Regions from separate parts of the Robertmurraya sp. DFI.2.37 genome, predicted to be linked through region 1. Evidence: riboswitches for the same ligand, from Rfam matches in the RefSeq annotation. Region 1 holds a riboswitch; the other holds the start of a gene.
What was found. Region 1 has a riboswitch for cyclic di-AMP ahead of PZE06_RS22540 (dicarboxylate/amino acid:cation symporter). Riboswitches for the same ligand answer to the same signal wherever they lie in the genome.

Region 1 (8,039 bases):
TTAAGCCCTCCTACATCTTCTTTACAGAACTATTTCGATTTTTAGTAGGAAAACCCCTTTAATATTGTTTCGACAAATACCATCAATTTAGAGACAATTGGCAGTGCTGACAATGTGTCGAGGCATTGTTTTCCATACGTTTTTCACGTGAAAATTTCCCGAGAAATATGTTGCTTATTGCGATTGCGCCGAATTTGCTGTCGAAGCACTCGTTGGTCGATTAATGCTTTTAAAAACAATAAGGAAATATATAGATCCAACAAGATAGAGAAACGCTGTAATCGTAAAGACCATTGCATAGCCCCAATACGCACCATATATGATAACAATTCCAGTCGAGACAGGTCCCATCACGGCCCATCCAAAATTAAATACCATTTGATTTATAGAATTCGCTAATCCTTTCACAGAATCATTGACCTTCGACATCATGAGCGATGTTTGAATTGGATTTCCTGCGTTCATTAATGCCTGACGAAATAGAAAGCCGATTGCTGCTAATGTTAGATTTTCAGTGTAGGCTGTAAGCAACAGAAAAGGCAATGATGATAATTGCAGAATGACCACCGCTTTTACCTCTCCAAACTTTTTAACCATCAGCGGCCCGATAATCATCGCGATGGCGGTAGCTGCTTGACCTAGTGAAATGATAATACCGATGATCGAATTTGAAGCCATAAATCTATCTGCAAAATATAAGTTCAAATATGGAATAACAAGACCTGCTCCAATCCCGATAATTAATTGCGCTATCGCAAAAAGGAGGATGATTTTAAAGCCTTCTCGTTGTTGCTGCATCTTCTCTTTTAAAGGGATTTTTTTCTCTTTTTTAATTTCTCGTGTTTCTTTAAACTTTACGATTGGAATGAATGAAAAGAAATAAAATAGGCCTGCTAAAATAAGTGTTAATCTAATGCTCATAAGCGGAGATAGAAACAATGAAAAAAGATCAGTAAAGATTCCCCCAAACAGATTTCCAATGACGCTTGAACCTGTCATTACCGCTGAATAGATGCTAAAAAGATGAACTCGTTGAAAGGATTTGGAATTCTCTGCAAGCCATGGTATCGATGAAACTTGAATAAAAGCCATCGTTAATCCGGTAACGAAAGCTAACATGAGCAGCAGGCTTTGGGCTTCGAAAACCCCTCTTAGCACTAAAACCATTCCAGTGAGAATACTGCCCACTAGCATGACCTTTTTACGGCCAAGACGATCACTTATCATTCCAGCTGGGACTAGAATCAGCGCGGTTGCTAATGATGTCAAAGAAATAACTTGGCCATTTACTTGTTCTCCATAACCAAGTTCACGAATGTAAAAATTATAAATGACCATAAAAATACCAAACCCAATTTGAGCAAAAACATTAGCTAAAATCGCGAGTTTAATATTATGATTGTAGCTTTTAATTTGTGAAGACCACTCTTGAAAAAAGGGCATATGATGCTACTCCTTTAGCTTATTTCGCATTCCTAAATATCATAATCCTTGCCAACATAAAAGTAAACAAAAAATTGCAAAATTAAAAACAGTGTGTCAAAAAGGGGGCTGCCTTTCGTCACACTGTTTTTCGCTCATAGCTTTAAACCGTTTCTTTAATTAGTTCATACAAATAAGGTACTGAATGAAAAGCGTAAACCTTTTTCATAATGCGCGACTCATTAAAGAGCAATAAACATGGTACACTTTCAACCTCCCACTCTAAAGCAAAATTAGGAATATAATTCAAATCACATTTTCCCCAAGTTTCATTTGGAAATAGTTTCTCCACAATTTCTAGCATTTTTCCTGCCACCTGACAGGTACCACATAAAGGCGTATATAAGTAAAGAAAAAAAACATTCTCTTGCTCCATCAAATTGAGTATATCTTGTGCACTCAAATCTTTCATATTTCCCTTGCTCCCTTACATATTTAATCGCCCTAATATAAATAAGGTGAATATAAATATTTATTGATACTTATATCATAACATGAAAAGAGACTCTTCTTGAAAGATGTAATAGAAGAGTCTCAAAGAAAACTTAATCTCTGCACCTTAACCCCAATAGGGCTCATAATGTGTAAAAAGACTAAAGTTTGATTATTAAATTTCTACACTTTAGGCTCTAAGTGCTTCTTTTCTGTTTCTGCAATATATACAGCACACGCTGCATCACCTGTTATATTAACAGCTGTACGTGTCATATCTAACAAGCGGTCAATGCCAATAATAAGGGCAATACCTTCTGCTGGTAATCCAACAGAGCTTAATACCATGGCAAGCATGATGAGACCGACACCAGGAACACCTGCAGTTCCAACACTTGCTAGCACTGCTGTCAAAATAACGGTAATAATTTGCACAATGGTTAATTCTATCCCGTATACTTGTGCAATAAATATGGTTGCGACCCCTTGCATGATTGCTGTACCATCCATATTGATCGTCGCCCCTAATGGTTGAACAAAGCTGCTAATCGATTCGGGTACTCTTAGATTTGTTTGAGCAGTTTTCATTGAAACAGGTAATGTAGCATTACTACTTGATGTACTGAAGCCTACCGTCATGGCTGGGAAAAAACCTGTAAAAAATTGAACAGGATTGCGTTTTGCTAAAAATAATACGGTGCCTCCGTAAGTAAAAACGGAATGAATTAAAAGGGCCCCTAATACGACGACAAAATATAATCCCATTGCTTTAAATGCTGCAAAACCTTGGCTCCCAATCGCTGATGCAATCAGCCCAAAAGTGCCATACGGTGCTGTTTTCATAACAAGATTAACGAGATACATCATGATCTCATTTCCTTGTTCCATTAAATTTAAAACCCCTTTAGTTTTATCCCCTAGAACAGTGAGTGCAAAACCTATGAATACTGAAAAGACAATGATTTGAAGCATCTCTCCTTCAGCCATTGCAGCTACAGGATTCGAAGGGATCATTTTTAATAATGTGTCGATAAATGGCGGTGCCTTAGCATCTACAAACTGTTTCCCTTCACTTTCAGCAATAGACAGATCAAAACCGCCACCTGCCCCAGGTTGAACAACAAGAGCTAGCATGATCCCAATGGTTAACGCAATCGCTGTCGTACAAAGAAAGTAACTAATCGCTTTAAAGCCGATTCTTCCAAGTTTTTTTGGATCTCCTAACCCTGTTACGCCTAAGACAATTGAAAAAAAGACAATTGGTACAACAAGCATTTTAATCAAATTAATGAATATAGTTCCTAACGGTCCAAATAAATACGTATCGATAAACTTGAATATTTCCGAACCCAAAAGATTTACTACTAATCCAACAATTGCTCCTAGACCTAAACCGATTAAAATTTTTTTAGTTTGCGACATAAATGACCTCCTTGAAATAAGTTTCTTGAATCAATCTCATTTTCCGTTCTAGACGAATATTTAGGTAATACTAAGTTATTCGTTGAGTATAAAATTGATTCGATTACTACTAGAAAAAGGATGCTGAAGGATATTATGGAAGCATTGCATTTGGAGAAAATAAAAATCACGAAAGAGGATGATTCGTGATCAACTGCTCATCAATTCTCTCTCCTAATGCTTACGGGGTTAGCTGTCGGATTCGGATGAAGAGTAATACCCTACCTTTTAATAAAAAAGGATTCACCCCAAGTGCAAAATGCACAAATTGGTTCCCCCGCTTTCCTATATGGAAACTCAGCAAAACAGTGTGTTCTTATTACATACTCATCATTTTTAACAAAAACACTCAATTATTTTAATATAGCAAATTCTGTTTTGTAAATACATTTTATAGCAAAATAATATATCCAACTTTAATTTTAATAGAGTAAACATAATTATTTTGAAATTGGACAAACTTAAATTCTTCACGATGATTTTTGCTCGAAATACTTTCAATTAAATACTTTTGAATATTTATTGAATGACAAAAATATAGTTATTTTCTTTTTAATTGAAATTTCCCACTATAACATTTACAAAACCTTTACAAATCATTAACGTTCAATTTACAAAGTATCGATATTCTTTACATTGGGACAAAATAAAGGCAACTGAAAGTCAGATAACTTTTTGGGGGTATAAGATTGGGATACAAAATAAAAATGGCAAGATTGATGCTCTGCTTTGCCTTATTATTATCTGCATGCGGGGTAAAAAAAGAAGAAAAAATGGGAGACTCTGCTCACCATGCACATACATTATCAATTTCAGGTTCTACCTCAGTTGGACCACTAGCTGAGAAATTAGCTGAAAAATATGAGGAAATAGATGATATTAAGATAGAAATAAATCAGATAGGTTCGTCTGCTGGTATTACAAATGCCATCAATGATGTCTCAGAAATTGGCATGTCATCTCGAGAATTGAAGGAAGAAGAGAAAGCACGTTTACAAGAAACTATCATCGCCTATGATGGGATAGTCGTAGTCACTCATCCAAGTAACAAAGTGAAAGATTTGACAACCGAACAGATAAAAGACATTTTCACCGGAAAAATTACCAATTGGAAGGATCTTGGGGGAGATGACTTGGAGATTGTCGTCGTCTCCCGTGAGGATGGTTCAGGCTCCCGTGATGCCTTTCAAGAAATTGTTGGCTATTCTTCAGGAGAATTAATCAAAAACGCTATAGTGGCAAGTGGAAATGGGAATATTAAAACTACCGTGGCAACCAATAAACACGCAGTTGGATTTATTTCATTTGAGTATATAGATGAATCTGTATCTACACTGAATGTTAATGGAGTGGAGGCAACTGCAGAAAATGTCCTTGCTCAAAAATACAGCTTAGCTCGCCCATTCTTATTTGTCCATAAAGAAGAGAGTCTTACAGAAGAAGGTCAAAAATTTATTGATTATATCTTAAGTTCAGAAGGGCAAAAGATTGCTGCGGAGACAGGAGCGATCCCCGTAAAATAAGAAACGTTCATTTCGGATAAGCAATATTGGAGGTCAAAGGGATGACAAGCCAACCGTTAAAAAAAGAAACAGAAAAAATCGGAAAGTCCAACAAAAGAAAATATAGGTTGGAAAAATTTTCAGGGAATTTATTCTTGTTTTGTGCACTTCTTTCTGTCATTAGTTTATTACTGATTATAGGATTTGTATTTTATAAAGGTGCCCACCCATTTATTGCAGAAGGTTATCGCTTTTTGGATTTTCTATTTGGAAGCGACTGGGTTCCGAGCGAAGATAAATTCGGCATTCTCCCCATGATTGTAGCTTCTTTATATGCAACCATTGGTGCCTTAATCATTGGTGTACCTATCGGCTTACTAACAGCCATTTTTTTAGCAGAAATTGCACCAAAAAGTATAGCTAAAATCATCTCACCGGCCGTACAGCTTTTAGCTGGAATCCCTTCCGTTTTATATGGAGTTTTTGGACTTGCTATCATTGTTCCTTTTTTGCAAAACCATTTAGGGTTAATTAAAGGTCAAAGCTTAATTGCGGTAATTCTTGTTCTAGCGATTATGATGCTACCTACAGTTGTTACTGTTGCAGAAACATCAATACGAGCAGTACCCAAAACTTACAGAGAAGGCTCTTTAGCTTTAGGTGCTTCCCCTATAGGGACCATCTTTAAAGTTGTTGTACCAGCAGCAAGGTCTGGCATCATGACTGCAATTGTTCTTGGAATGGGTAGAGCAATAGGTGAAACAATGGCAGTTATATTAGTTGCAGGTAATAGCTTAATTATACCAACCAGTTTAACAGACAGTGTCCGTCCACTAACGACCAATATTGCCTTAGAAATGGGTTATGCTTTTGGAACGCATCAAGAGATGTTATTTGCAACAGGAATTGTTTTGTTCTCATTTATTCTAATCTTGAATTTTACATTGGCTAGAATTAGCTCGAAAGGTGGAAATTAAGTTGAGAAAGCTGAAGGACAACATATTACTTACTCTGCTTTGGTTTGCAGCTTTCTTAACAGTTGCAGTACTTGTTACAATTGTCGGTTACATCTTTTATAAAGGCATTGGTTTGATTAGCTTTAATTTTATATTTGGAGATTACTCTCCATCAGGTGATGGTGGAATATGGCCAATGATCGTCACAACAATATATACAATTGCCATCTCTCTTATCATTGCGACACCTATTGGAATTCTTTCTGCAGTATACCTGCAGGAATATGCCAAACAAGGCAAATTAGTTCGATTAATCCGGTTTGCAACAGAAAGCTTAACAGGCATTCCGTCTATAATATATGGATTATTCGGCGCTGTATTTTTTGTCACCACGCTGAAATTAGGTATGTCTATCATTGCTGCATCATTAACCTTAACAATTATTGTATTACCAGTAATTATTCGGACAACAGAAGAATCGTTAAAGACAGTCCCTCGAACATACCGTGAAGGCTCACTCGCATTAGGTACAACTAAACTTCAAACATTATACAAGGTCATTTTGCCAAGTGCTATGCCCGGTATATTATCTGGACTCATTCTTTCGATGGGAAGAATTATCGGAGAATCCGCTGCTATCTTTTTAACAGCCGGAACCGTTGCTGCAATGCCTTCGAGCATTTTCTCATCTGCGAGAACATTGACGGTTCACTCTTTTTTAGTGACCCAAGAAGCTGGAGATATTGAACTTGCTGCAGCGATTGGAATTGTTCTCATTGTGATTATTTTAATTCTTAATTTCTCAGCGACATTCATATCGAAGAAATTAAATAAGGCCGACTATTAAAAAGAGGTGAGGTACTTGAATACGACATTTGTGGAGAGAAAACAATTAAGCGAAGAAATAACCGCAGATAGTACCCTTAAGAAACAAACGAAAATTAGTGTAAAAGACTTAAACTTATTTTATGGAGACAAGCAAGCACTATATGATGTATCAATTGATATTAAAGAAAAAGAGGTAACTGCTTTAATCGGCCCTTCTGGATGTGGAAAATCAACGTTTTTGCGCACATTAAATCGTATGAATGACCTGATTGACAGTGTAAAGATCAACGGAGAAATCATCATTGACGGTGATGACATTTATCGCTCAAATGATGTAATTAAACTGCGTACAAAAGTTGGAATGGTTTTTCAAAAGCCTAATCTATTTCCAATGAGCATTTTTGATAATGTTGCGTATGGTCCACGTATGCAAGGGATCAAAAATAAATCGAAGTTAAATAAGATTGTTGAAGAAAGCTTACGTGGTGCAGCGATTTGGGATGAAGTTAAGGACCGGCTGAAAAGTTCTGCACTTGGAATTTCAGGTGGTCAGCAACAAAGGGTTTGTATAGCAAGAGCGATCGCCATGAAACCAGATATCATCTTAATGGATGAACCAACATCTGCATTAGATCCCATTTCCACGTTAAAAGTTGAAGAATTAATCACAACAATGAAAAATGACTATACGATTGTTATTGTTACTCACAATATGCAACAGGCAGCACGTGTATCAGATCGGACTGCTTTTTTCTTAAGTGGAGAAATTATTGAGTTTGATGAGACAAGTAAGATTTTTTCAGTGCCAAATGACCAAAGAACCGAGGATTATGTGACTGGTCGATTTGGATAAGGGGAGGCAAAATAATGGTCGTTCGTGAAAATTTTGAAAACAGCCTGCAAGAATTGCAAACAAAGATGACAGAAATGGGAGAATTGGCAATATTGTCATTAGAAAAAGCTTTTAGCGCTTTTCAAACACAGGATATCGAATTAGCTTTAAGAGTCATTGAAGAGGATAATGAAATTGATGATCTCGAAGAAGAAATTAATCAAATCGCCATTTGGCTTACTGTTAAAGAACAACCAGTGGCAAGAGATTTACGTAAAATTATTGGAGCTATAAAAATTTCCTCAGAGATAGAAAGGATTGCTGACTTTGGAGTAAATATTGCTAAGTCTGCCATAAAAATAGGCAGTGGGCATTCTTTAATCTCATTGACACAACTTGAATCAATGAAGGATGCATGCATAAATATGTTGCAAAAGGCTCTGCAATCATTTATTGATGAGAATATTGTACTGGCAAAAGAAGTTGGTGATATGGATGATGTGGTCGACGATTTCAGCAATGAAACGTACAAGAAATTAACCACTT
Region 2 (11,089 bases), on a different contig from region 1:
GGTAATCGTGAGCACAGTTTTTATTATAACAAAAGATTTTATTAAACAATATTGTCTCTTGTGAAATCCTGTTTCACAAGCCATTCACTTATATTGAAAGATCCCAGAGGGAAATGAGACAAAAATCATAAACAAAAATTAATCATAGAAAGTGAGGAATCATTGATCAAGTATGGGACAAACACAACATAAACTCATCACTGCTTTTGTTGTATCGTCATTGGCTGTTTCAACTATATCCCCCATGCAGGGACTAGCTAGTAGTTTTACTGATGTGTCAGATCTTCACTGGGCAAAAAAAGCGATAGATTACATGAAAGAAAAAGGAATTGTCCGTGGGTATACAGATGGCACATACAAGCCAGAAGCATTTATTACTCGTGGAGAACTGGCAGTAATGTTGGCTAACTCCCTTCAACTAAATCTGGATGGTATAGAAAAGCAATCATTTATAGATATACCTGAAAACTCATTTGCCTTTTTGCATGTGGCTGCTTTACAAAAACACTTTCCCCATATATTTAAGAGTAATGGTGGATATTTTCATCCTAATCAAGTAATAGATCGGCAAACATTGGCACATTTAATTGCCAAAACTTATGAAGTGGAGATGAACCGGGAAAATCAAATGATATTTACTGATGTGGATGATTCACATCCTTATTCTGAGGACATTCAAGTTTTGGCTAGTAATGGAATTGTTGTGGGGGATGGAAATGGCCGTTTTAAACCTCGAAATCCTGTTACACGTGCTCAAGCAGCACAGTTTATTTATAATGTCCATCATTATGAAGGACCAGAAAAAATTGAGCAGATTAAAGCAATTAGTAATACTTCTGTTGAGATAACGTATAAAACGGATGTTGATATTGAAAAACTAAATTTCTTAATAACAGATTTACAAATTGTTCATATTGAAAAAACAGATAATCATACGGTTGTTTTGACCACTTCTTCTCAAACTGAAGGCAAGAAATATGTTTTAAAAGAGAGTGGGCGAACAATTGGTGATTTTATCGGCTATCCAAAAAAGGAAGAGAAGCCACCTTCTCACGGTGGTGGGTCTACACCTCTAACTCCCCAGCAGCAAGTAGATGCTGCAATTCGAAATGCTGTGGCGAGAGGAAATGACTTTGTCGTTGTCAAGGCGAGAGGTGGCGGAGATATAACCGTTACCACTGATTCGAAGTTGGATATTTATGTAGAAGTAGATACAGTAAGAGATTTAACAATTAAGGGATCGAATATAGAAAATGTCAAGATTCGCAAAGTGGGTTCAGAGCAAGGATTAATAACTGGGGACTTAGTTGTTGATACTCCTAAAGCAGATGTCGAGTATGAAAACCCTGTAAAATTGTTAGGCACATTGTATATAAAAGATGTTTCAGGAAATTCTTTCGTAAATTATGGAGAACTAAATAACGTGGATATCTCCGACTCAAATATTTCTCACTTTGTGAACCATGGGAGAATGGGAATTTTAACAATCAGCAATAATGGTAATATCGCAATTGATGGTTCTAGTTTAATTGACCTTGTCTATGTTCAAGATGCTGCAGAAGTTTCAATCCCGAATAATGCTAAAGTAAAAAAAGTAGTTGTCATGCACAGAAATGCCAAAGTTTCTGCTCACTCGGAAGTTGAGGTTGTATATGCTTATGAAGTAAAGCCAATAGAGAATGTAAGATTCAATGATTTAGATCCAGGTGTAGACATAAGAGGAGAAATTATATTTACTGCTACTGGGGCCATTAACTCAGGTGCTACTTCTCTTCAAATTGATGTGAATAACATTCATGTCATATCCATTCCATTAAAAGGATTAGAAAATGAAGAGATTACATACTCTATGGCAGATATTGATTTACAAGAGGACGATACTATTACATTATCCACAATAAATGAGTATGGTGTTGTTTCAGCTCCGATTGAAGTAAAAGTTGTCAATAATATTAGGGGAAAGTCCCCTGCTTTGACAGGGAAATTATTGAATGGACAACTATTCGAAGTCACTTTTGAGGAACACCGTGACTGGAGAGAAAGCATTATTGCCATTGTTAATGAAACAAATGGTTCATCCATTCCACTTTCATATGTCGATACAAGTAATCCCGGAATCATCATCATGGATCTTTCGAAAGTAGATTTTACGCCGGGTAACTATACAATCCGTATAGATGCTGAGGGATATGAACCTGCAAAGTTTATAATAGAAATACTAGAGTCGGTATTAATTCCACCAAATTTAACAGGCGAAGTACTTAGCCCGCAACAGTTTCAAGCATCTTTTGCTGATGACCCAAAATGGAGAGAAAGTATAACAGATGTTTGGGATGTAGCTAATGAGAGATGGATTAGAAAAACAAAGCTTACCACAACAGAAGAAGGCAAATTGACTTTGAATGTGGAAGGCAGGACCTATCAACCGGGCACCTACGAATTTTTAATTAAAGCAGAAGGTTATGAGGATGCAGTCCTTACTGTAAACGTGCCAAAACTAAAGGATGCACCTGTAGTGAGAGGCTATGTCACAGGTACAAATCAATTTGTTATTGAGTTTGAAGATGATCCGGCTTGGCGTGAAAACGTGAGGTATGTATACAATGAGACCCAAAATCGATCGATATATATGGGTGAAATTGATACAAGCCAGGATGGTAAAATTACGATAAAACAAACTGGATATGTTTATGATACTGGTATCCATATATTTCGAATAGAAGCAGAAGGCTATGAACCTGTGAGAATAGCGATTGAAAAGCCAGAACCTTTCAAACCACCAACACTCATGGGTGAGGCAATTGGTCCAGAGCTCTTTCAAGCCACTTTTCCTGACGATCCAGAATGGAGAGAGAGTATAACAGATATTTGGGATATCACAAATGAAAAGTGGATTGGAAAATCAAAGCTAACAACGGAAAAAGGCAAATTGATTTTAAATGTGGAAGGTAAATCTTATGGGCCAGGAAGGCATGGGTTCTCTGTTGACGCTAGTGGGTATGAACGGGCAGAATTTTTTGTGGAAATACCAGAGTATGACTTGCCACCTAATGTAGTATCTGCCTATGTGACAGAAAACAATGAAATGGTCTTTGAATTTTATGATAATCCGGATTGGAGAAATAGAATAGATCTAGTGTACGATAACACAAACCGTCAATACTATCTTCGTGAAAAAATAGATGTGAGTCAGCCGGGGAAAGTGATTGTAAATCTTGGTTCGACATCTCTTTCAGGAAAGGTAAGTTTCTTTCTTCAAGCTCAAGGATACGATAATGTATCAGTTGAGGTAGAGATACCAGAGCCCGAAATACCAGAGCCTAAATCGCCTGAATTAACTGTGGAAATCGTTGAACCAAATATATTCGATTTCATTTTCCTAGATAATGCAGAATGGAGAAATAACATCACTAATGTATATAATGAAACGACTGGGACCCCCATTCATCTGAGTGAGGTAGATAGAAGTATACCAGGGAAATTACGCATAAACTTAAAATCCTACTATTATGTTCCAGGTACTTACACTCTTTCTTTTCATGCAACTGGATACCCACCGGCAATGGTATTATTGGAAGTTCCAATGCCCCCTCAACCTCCAGTTTTAACAGGAGAAGTTATCGGCGTGAATATATTCCAAGCTACTTTTGTAGATGACCCAAAATGGCGTGAAAGTATTACGGATATTTGGGATATGACACATAAAAGATGGCTTGGGAAATACAAGCTCAATACGATAGAAGCAGGCAAGATCATATTGGATGTTGAAGGACGTGATTATCCACCTGGAATTTACGAATTCTCCATTGCAGCAAACGGATATGTTAGGGGAACACTTTTTGTAACAGTGACGCAGTGAGTTCTGTTTTAGTGAGCAAGGAATCGCTTCCTTGCCTCATTTTGAAATGATTCAATGAAGATTCCTTTTAAACAGTCTTTGTAATAAGCAAGAGTCAATGTGACATTAACTATTTTTTTTGCATTCCAATTGATTTCTGCAGAGGATATTCTTTTAGGTTACGGAGTAAGCTAAAAGCAGTTAATAGATTTCAAGTATACCTAATAATATATATTTTCAATTTTTGCTGTACAAATATCAATTGAATGCCGGGTTATATAAGGAATAAGCAGCAGTAAAGTGTACCCATTCTAGCAATTTTACGCAAAGTTTGTAAAAAAACGTAAGAAAGAAGGCGGAGTTTTGTTCATATAGTCTTTATGAAGCCATAAATATATCTCTATACTAGTTTAACATCCCTTTTCTAGAATACAGTTGAATACAATTTCTAGATAGGAGATGGTTCACTTGAGTAAAAAATGGTTGATAGGGACAGGGGTTGCGTTGACATTGTTTTTGACCCCATTTAGTCAGGCTTTTGCGGATGGCATAACAGAAGGGGAGAGAAAAAAGGTCGATAATGTTGCACATCGTGGTGCATCAGGCTATGCCCCTGAAAATACGATTGCTGCTTTCGATTTAGCAGTTGATATGAAGGCGGACTATATCGAAATCGATGTGCAAAGAAGTAAAGATGGTGAACTGGTATTGATTCATGATACAACTGTGAACCGCACAACAAATGGAACGGGAAGAGTTGGAGAATTAACTTTGGAGCAGCTTCGCAAACTTGATGCAGGAAGCTGGTTTGGGTCAGAATTTGCGGGAGAGTTAATCCCGACTTTCGATGAAATCCTCGATCGTTATCGTGGGAAAATTGGAATTTTAGTAGAATTGAAGGCACCTGAGCTTTACCCAGGAATTGAAGAACAAGTAGCCGAGGCATTAAAAAAGCGTAACATGGATAAACCGAAAAATAATAAAATCATCATTCAATCTTTTAATTTTGAATCGGTAAAGAAGGTGAATGAGCTTCTCCCACGAATTCCGATTGGTGTCTTAACATCTAATCGTGCAGATACGACGGTCGAAGCTTTGCAGGAGTTTTCAACCTATGCAGACTGGTTTAACCCAAGCTACGGCATTGTAACAAAAGAAATGGTAGAGCAAGTGCACGCCCTTGGAATGAAAATTGGTTCATGGACAGTACGGACGCCAGAAGCGGCAGATTTCTTATTTGAAATGGGCGTTGATGCGATCATAACGGATTATCCAGATTATGTTGATCCGCGTAATTAATGGGGCTGATGCTTGAGAAGACCTCTCGCTTTAAGCGAGAGGCTTCTTTTTGTTAGAAAGCCGTTTTGACTGGTAAGGCAGTAAAATATATAGTAGGAAATAGATAAGCATATAGTGCATTTTTTCAGCTAATTTATAATGACAAAGGGGCTAGCTTTTTTATGAGGGAAAGTATCAAGATATTTGAAAAGTATTTAGCAGGTATTGATCATCCTGAGCATCGAGAACGAACTGAAGCTATTTTAACATGGATAGCAGAAAGATATCCTAATTTAAAACCGGAATTCAAGTGGAATACACCGATGTTCTCTGACCATGGCACTTACATCATCGGTTTATCGATAGCAAAGAAGCACCTGAGCATATCACCTGAAGAAGCTGGTATAGAGCAATTTGCAGATGATATTGCGCAGGCTGGATATAGTGCAACGAAAGGGTTGTTTCGAATTCAATGGACTGAGCCTGTTCACTACGAGCTATTGGAGAAAATGATTGAATTTAATATAGAAGATAAGGCTGATTATCCTAAATTTTGGCGATAAATCATCTGAGTCTCTTAACTAGAAAGAAGAGTGGTGTCTCGACATGACAACGCGTAATCCAAAGGTTGATGAGTTTTTGAGTAAAGCTATGCAGTGGAAAGAGGAATTCATGAAGTTGCGGGAGATTGCTCTCGCAAGCGGATTGAGAGAGGATTTTAAGTGGATGCACCCTTGTTACACGCTCAATGGAAAGAATATCTTTTTATTCCATGGATTCAAGGAATATTGTGCGATTCTCTTTCATAAAGGGGCTTTATTAAAAGATAAGCACGGCATTCTGATTCAACAAACGGAGAATGTGCAAGCTGCACGCCAGCTTCGTTTTACGAATCTTCCAGAAATCGTTGAATCAGCGCTTATCATAAAAGAGTATATAAACGAGGCGATTGAAGTTGAAAAGGCTGGATTGGAAGTAGCCTTAAAGGAGAAAAACGAATTTAGCGTCCCTGAAGAATTGGAGAAAAAATTCGCTGAATTGCCTGACTTGAAAGTGGCTTTTGCATCTTTAACGCCAGGAAGACAAAAGGGGTATCTCCAGTATTTCTCTCAAGCAAAGCAATCGAAAACTCGTGAGACAAGAATTGAAAAATCAATCGAACGTATTCTTATGGGAAAAGGCTTAAAAGATTGTATTTGTGGATTATCCAAAAAAATGCCTAATTGTGATGGCTCCCATAAAAATGTTAGATAAAAAAGCAAGAAGGGCTGACATCCAATTAATATGCTTTCCCTTAGATAGACAAATAAAAACCTGTTTTATCTTAAGGGGAGCATATCATATCTATCGAGTCAGCCCATTTTTACTTTTAAAAAATGAGGTTAACCAGTTAGAACATCCTCACTAGGGTATTTTATTTTTTCAATTTCCGGTCGCGCTAAAGAAAATGCTAGAGTAAGTGGACCTAGCTTACCAAAAAACATAACAAAAATAATAATCAATTTTCCAATCGTTGATAATTCCGCTGTGATTCCCATCGATAGGCCTACAGTCCCGAAGGCGGAAATGACTTCAAACAGTAATTTCAAAAAAGGCAGCGGTTCAGTTATATTTAAGGTAAAGATGGCTAAAAAAATAAAGGAAGCACTGATGGTTAAAATAGCCAAAGAGCGAAAAACCACCTTTTCTTTAATGGATCTTCTTCCGACCGTTATCCTTTGCTTTTCTCTTAAAAAAGTAATAACAGAGAATACGATAACTAAGAAGGTTGTAAGTTTAATTCCACCTCCGGTCGATGCACTCCCGGCTCCTATAAACATTAAAAGAAGCATAAGTGTTATCGTACCTTCATGTAAGCTACCTATATCTAACGAATTGAATCCTGCTGTACGCGGCGTTACCGCTTGAAAATAGGCTGCCCAAATTTTATCTCCTAATGAAGACAACGCCCCAAGTGTGCTTGGATTATTGTATTCGAGAGAGAAGATAATCATCATGGCTATTAAGTTTACTACCAGTGTTCCGATGATCATCAGCTTGGAATGGAGGTGTAAATTTTTAAATCTCCGCTTATCCCATATGTCTGCTAATACGGTAAAACCAATCCCGCCAATGATAAAAAGAAAAGTGATGACTAGATTTACGATAGGATCTCCGACATATCCTGTTAAACTATCAGTCCATATTGAAAATCCAGCATTGTTAAAAGCTGAGATAGAGTGAAAAAAACTGTAATACAATCCGTGTTTCCAGCCGAATTCAGGAACCCATCTAATCGCAAGAAATAACATTGCTATTATTTCAATCGTAATCGAATAGATAAATAGTCTTTTTACTAATTTTATAATTCCCCCTAAAGTAGTTTGGTTAAGGGCTTGTTGAACAACCATTCTTTGTTTAAATCCAATTTTTTTTCCTAAGGCCATATAGATTAGAACAGCAAAAGACATAATCCCTAATCCACCCACTTGAATGAGCGCTAGTATGACTAGCTGCCCAAAGATCGTGTACATCGAGCCCGTATCAACCACTGCGAGTCCAGTCACTGTCATCGCGGAAGTTGCTGTAAAAAGTGCATCGATAAGGTTAATAGATTCAGTTGTCGCAAAAGGCAATTTAAGCAGCGCTGTACCGATAATGATAAAAAATAAAAAAACTAGTACGAGTAGTTGAGACGGATTGAAGTGAATATTTTTATACTTCATAATTAGACACCTTTTTCTTCAAATACGGCAATATCTTGATTATGTCCAATCACAATTAACACATCTCCTTCTGCAATCACTTCATCTGCCGATGGAGAGATAATAAATGTGGCTTGACGTTGAATCGCAACAATTGTGCATCCGTATTTAGAACGAACATTAATCTCGCTTAAGTTGCGGCCGGCAATTTTTTTAGTGGCAATCATTTCAACCATGCTATGCTCTTTAGATAACTCAATAAAATCAATCATTTTTTCAGATACAATATGATGAGCAATTCTTCGGGCAACATCACGTTCCGGATGAATTACCCGATCTACTCCGATCTTTTTAAGAACCTTCGAATGATAGTCATTTTGCGCCTTAACCCAAACAACCGGGATCCCGATTTCTTTCAATATTAAAGATGTTAATATACTTGTTTGCAAATTGTCTCCAAAGGAAACAAAGGCATGATCAACATTCCGAATGCCTAGACTATTTATCGTTGTTTCATCTATCACATCTAAACAAACTGCATATGTTGCATATTTAGAGAATTCGTTAACTTTAGCCTCATCTTTATCAATCGCAATTACTTCCACGCCCATTTTGTAAAATTCCTTTACAATCGTTCCACCAAAGCGCCCAAGGCCGAAGACTGCAAATGATTTTTTTCTCATTTTTCAATTCTCCTCGATTGTTATTTTTTTCCATCAGAAAAACCACAGGGGGAAACCCTGTGGTCAGTTTGCTAGGCTCACAAGTTTAATCACCCTTCCTCAACGCTTACGAAGTTAGCTGTCGGATTCGGGTCAAGAAGTAACCCTACCTTTAAAAGGATTCACCCCAAGTAGCATTTAACTGCTACAAATTGGTTCCCCCGTTCCTTTCGGATTCAGCGATTAAGATGATAAAAATTAAATTATATGAGTAATATACTCCTCGAAATATGAATTGTAAATACTGTTTAGGGCAATTTTTTTTTAAGAGCATTTAGGGAATCTTTGTGTGCGTTTTTAAAAATGGAAGAATGACAGGCGTTCTCAGATTTGATATAGAAAAGGGGGATAATTGTAAATAAAGCAACAAAAGAAAACATGTGCCTCTAAAGAATATCCTTTTGACTTTCTACCGATAGACAGCCTCATATTTTTAGCTTGAACTTTGTTTCTCATAAGAAATTAGTTCACTTTTAACTACCCACCCGTTATTCATTTATATCCCCTCTATTATTTTCAGAGATGTTTGCTCTGTTCTTTCCGGTTTTGGCACCCTTACATTGGGACTACGTTCAGGATACCGAGTGTTGTTAGTTTAGTTTGAAGCCTGCATTGAAAAGAGATAAAACAATCCTCAGTTGTTGACAATCATGGAATAGTTGTTTATACTTCTTTATATATTCAACGTTGAATAAACAAAGGAGTAATTTTAGTGACGAAACTATTAGTATTAGCAATGCTCAGTATACAGCGAATGTCAGGTTATGAAATTAAATCGATGCTTGAATTGAATGATGCACAAAGATGGGCTGGGGTATTGCCGGGCTCGATATACAATGCTCTCAAAAAGCTTGAGAAAGAGGGGTATATTGAAGTGGCCAGTATTGAAAGTAGCGGTCACCGACAAAAAGCTATTTATAAAATTACACCTAGTGGAGAGGCCTATCAAAAAGAATTAGCCTTAGAGTGTCTTGGCAGTTCAAAGGTGAATTATCCCACTGATTTATATTCTGGGATTTCTCTTGCTTATCAACTTCCTAAGGATGAAGCGATTGAACAACTAACGAAAAATAAGGAAAAATTAATCCTTGAATCTCAAGCTGTCAAGAGTGGCCTAACAGAGAAAGAAAAAGCATTGCAAGGAGAAATTCCACAATTAACCAATGTGGTGTTTAATCATATGTTTGAAATGATTGAATCGCAGATTAAGCTTATTGAGGCTACTATTGCCATTATTGAACAAAAATAACAAAGCCATTTTAAATGGCTTTGATTTTGATAAAATAGTCAAAGTTGATTATACAAAGGAGAGTATGTATGAGGCTAATTGAATTTACAAATGTTGAGAAAAGCTTTAAAGGTAGAAAGGTGATCGATGGATTGAATTTTTCGATTTATTCTAATGAAATTATTGCATTAATTGGTTCTAACGGTTGCGGAAAAACAACTACGATTCGAATGCTCTTAGGGATCACTGAACCTGATAAAGGAATGATTAAGAGATGGTCAGTAGATTTTAATAAAAAAGTCGGTGCACAGCTGCAAACAACTCCTTTTTTTGAAGGCCTTAGTGTGGAAAACAATTTAAAGCTGTTCAGTATTTTTTATCAGTCAAAGCTGACAAATGAAAAGATCGCAGAAATATTGAGAAATTATAATCTATTGTCTGTAAAAAATACGTTAGCTTCCAAGTTATCATTAGGTCAACAAAAGAGGCTAGCCATTAGTATCACAACGCTGCACAACCCAGACTTGGTAATTCTAGATGAGCCTACAGCAGGTCTTGACCCAAGCGGACAGCGAGAGGTTCAAAATATGATTCGGCGCTTAAAGGAACAAGGGTAAAGTGTTTTATTCTCCTCCCATGATATGTTAGAAGTCCGTAATACAGCTGATCGAATCTTAATAATGGATCGAGGGAAGTTGTTAGAAGATGGGGGACTGGAAACCATCCTTAAGAAACATGGTGTATCAGGTTTTGAAGAACTATATTATCAATTAATCAAAAAGGAGAATCAAAATGGCTAATATTATTCGGATTTCACTTGAAAAGGATATAAAGGATTTCTATCTCTTATTCTGGTCCATTTTTTTACCATTTGCTACACTTGTGTCCTTGGCTATCTTTGAAGTAAATGTAAATGAAAATATATTAGTTGGTCTCATAACGATGAGCATCTTTTTCTATTGTTGTACAACGAACTCATTTTCCATTTTTGCGCAAAGGAAGCGTGGTGTTTTTGATTTATTGACGATCACTCCTTTTTCTTTATGGAAATACCTTAGTAGTATTACCATTAGCCAGACTGTCATTGCTTGCACGGTTTCGACTCTGTTGTTGTATAGTGAAAATAGCATATTTGATTTGAAAATATCAGCATTACAGTTTGTATTGTTTATACCCTTTTTCTTTATCGGCTCCGCCATATTTACCTTAATGGGTTTCATACTTTCAAGCTTTCCTAAAAATGAAGGACAATTAAGCATTAGTTCGAATCTCGTGATGATTCCTCTTTTTCTCTGCAGCAGCATCTTTTTTAAGCTTGGCAATTCTCCTATGGTGGTTC

Region 2: linked by a shared signal. The riboswitch ahead of PZE06_RS11755 (potassium channel family protein) and the one ahead of PZE06_RS22540 (dicarboxylate/amino acid:cation symporter) in region 1 are both predicted to bind cyclic di-AMP.

The regions. Positions count from the first base shown of each region.
Region 1 covers NZ_JARGEJ010000069.1:12,273-20,311, forward strand. The annotation lists gene PZE06_RS22530 (MFS transporter) at 175-1,443, opposite strand; gene PZE06_RS22535 (thioredoxin family protein) at 1,586-1,894, opposite strand; gene PZE06_RS22540 (dicarboxylate/amino acid:cation symporter) at 2,098-3,336, opposite strand; cyclic di-AMP (ydaO/yuaA leader) riboswitch at 3,538-3,688, opposite strand; gene PZE06_RS22545 (phosphate ABC transporter substrate-binding protein) at 4,065-4,898, shown strand; gene pstC (phosphate ABC transporter permease subunit PstC) at 4,940-5,854, shown strand; gene pstA (phosphate ABC transporter permease PstA) at 5,856-6,680, shown strand; gene pstB (phosphate ABC transporter ATP-binding protein PstB) at 6,738-7,514, shown strand; gene phoU (phosphate signaling complex protein PhoU) at 7,529-8,039, shown strand, end outside.
Region 2 covers NZ_JARGEJ010000018.1:14,586-25,674, forward strand. The annotation lists gene PZE06_RS11730 (S-layer homology domain-containing protein) at 173-3,859, shown strand; gene PZE06_RS11735 (glycerophosphodiester phosphodiesterase) at 4,307-5,137, shown strand; gene PZE06_RS11740 (iron chaperone) at 5,299-5,679, shown strand; gene PZE06_RS11745 (YdeI/OmpD-associated family protein) at 5,723-6,370, shown strand; gene PZE06_RS11750 (TrkH family potassium uptake protein) at 6,499-7,821, opposite strand; gene PZE06_RS11755 (potassium channel family protein) at 7,824-8,483, opposite strand; cyclic di-AMP (ydaO/yuaA leader) riboswitch at 8,572-8,714, opposite strand; gene PZE06_RS11760 (PadR family transcriptional regulator) at 9,235-9,771, shown strand; gene PZE06_RS11765 (ABC transporter ATP-binding protein) at 9,840-10,367, shown strand; gene PZE06_RS11770 (ABC transporter permease) at 10,543-11,089, shown strand, end outside.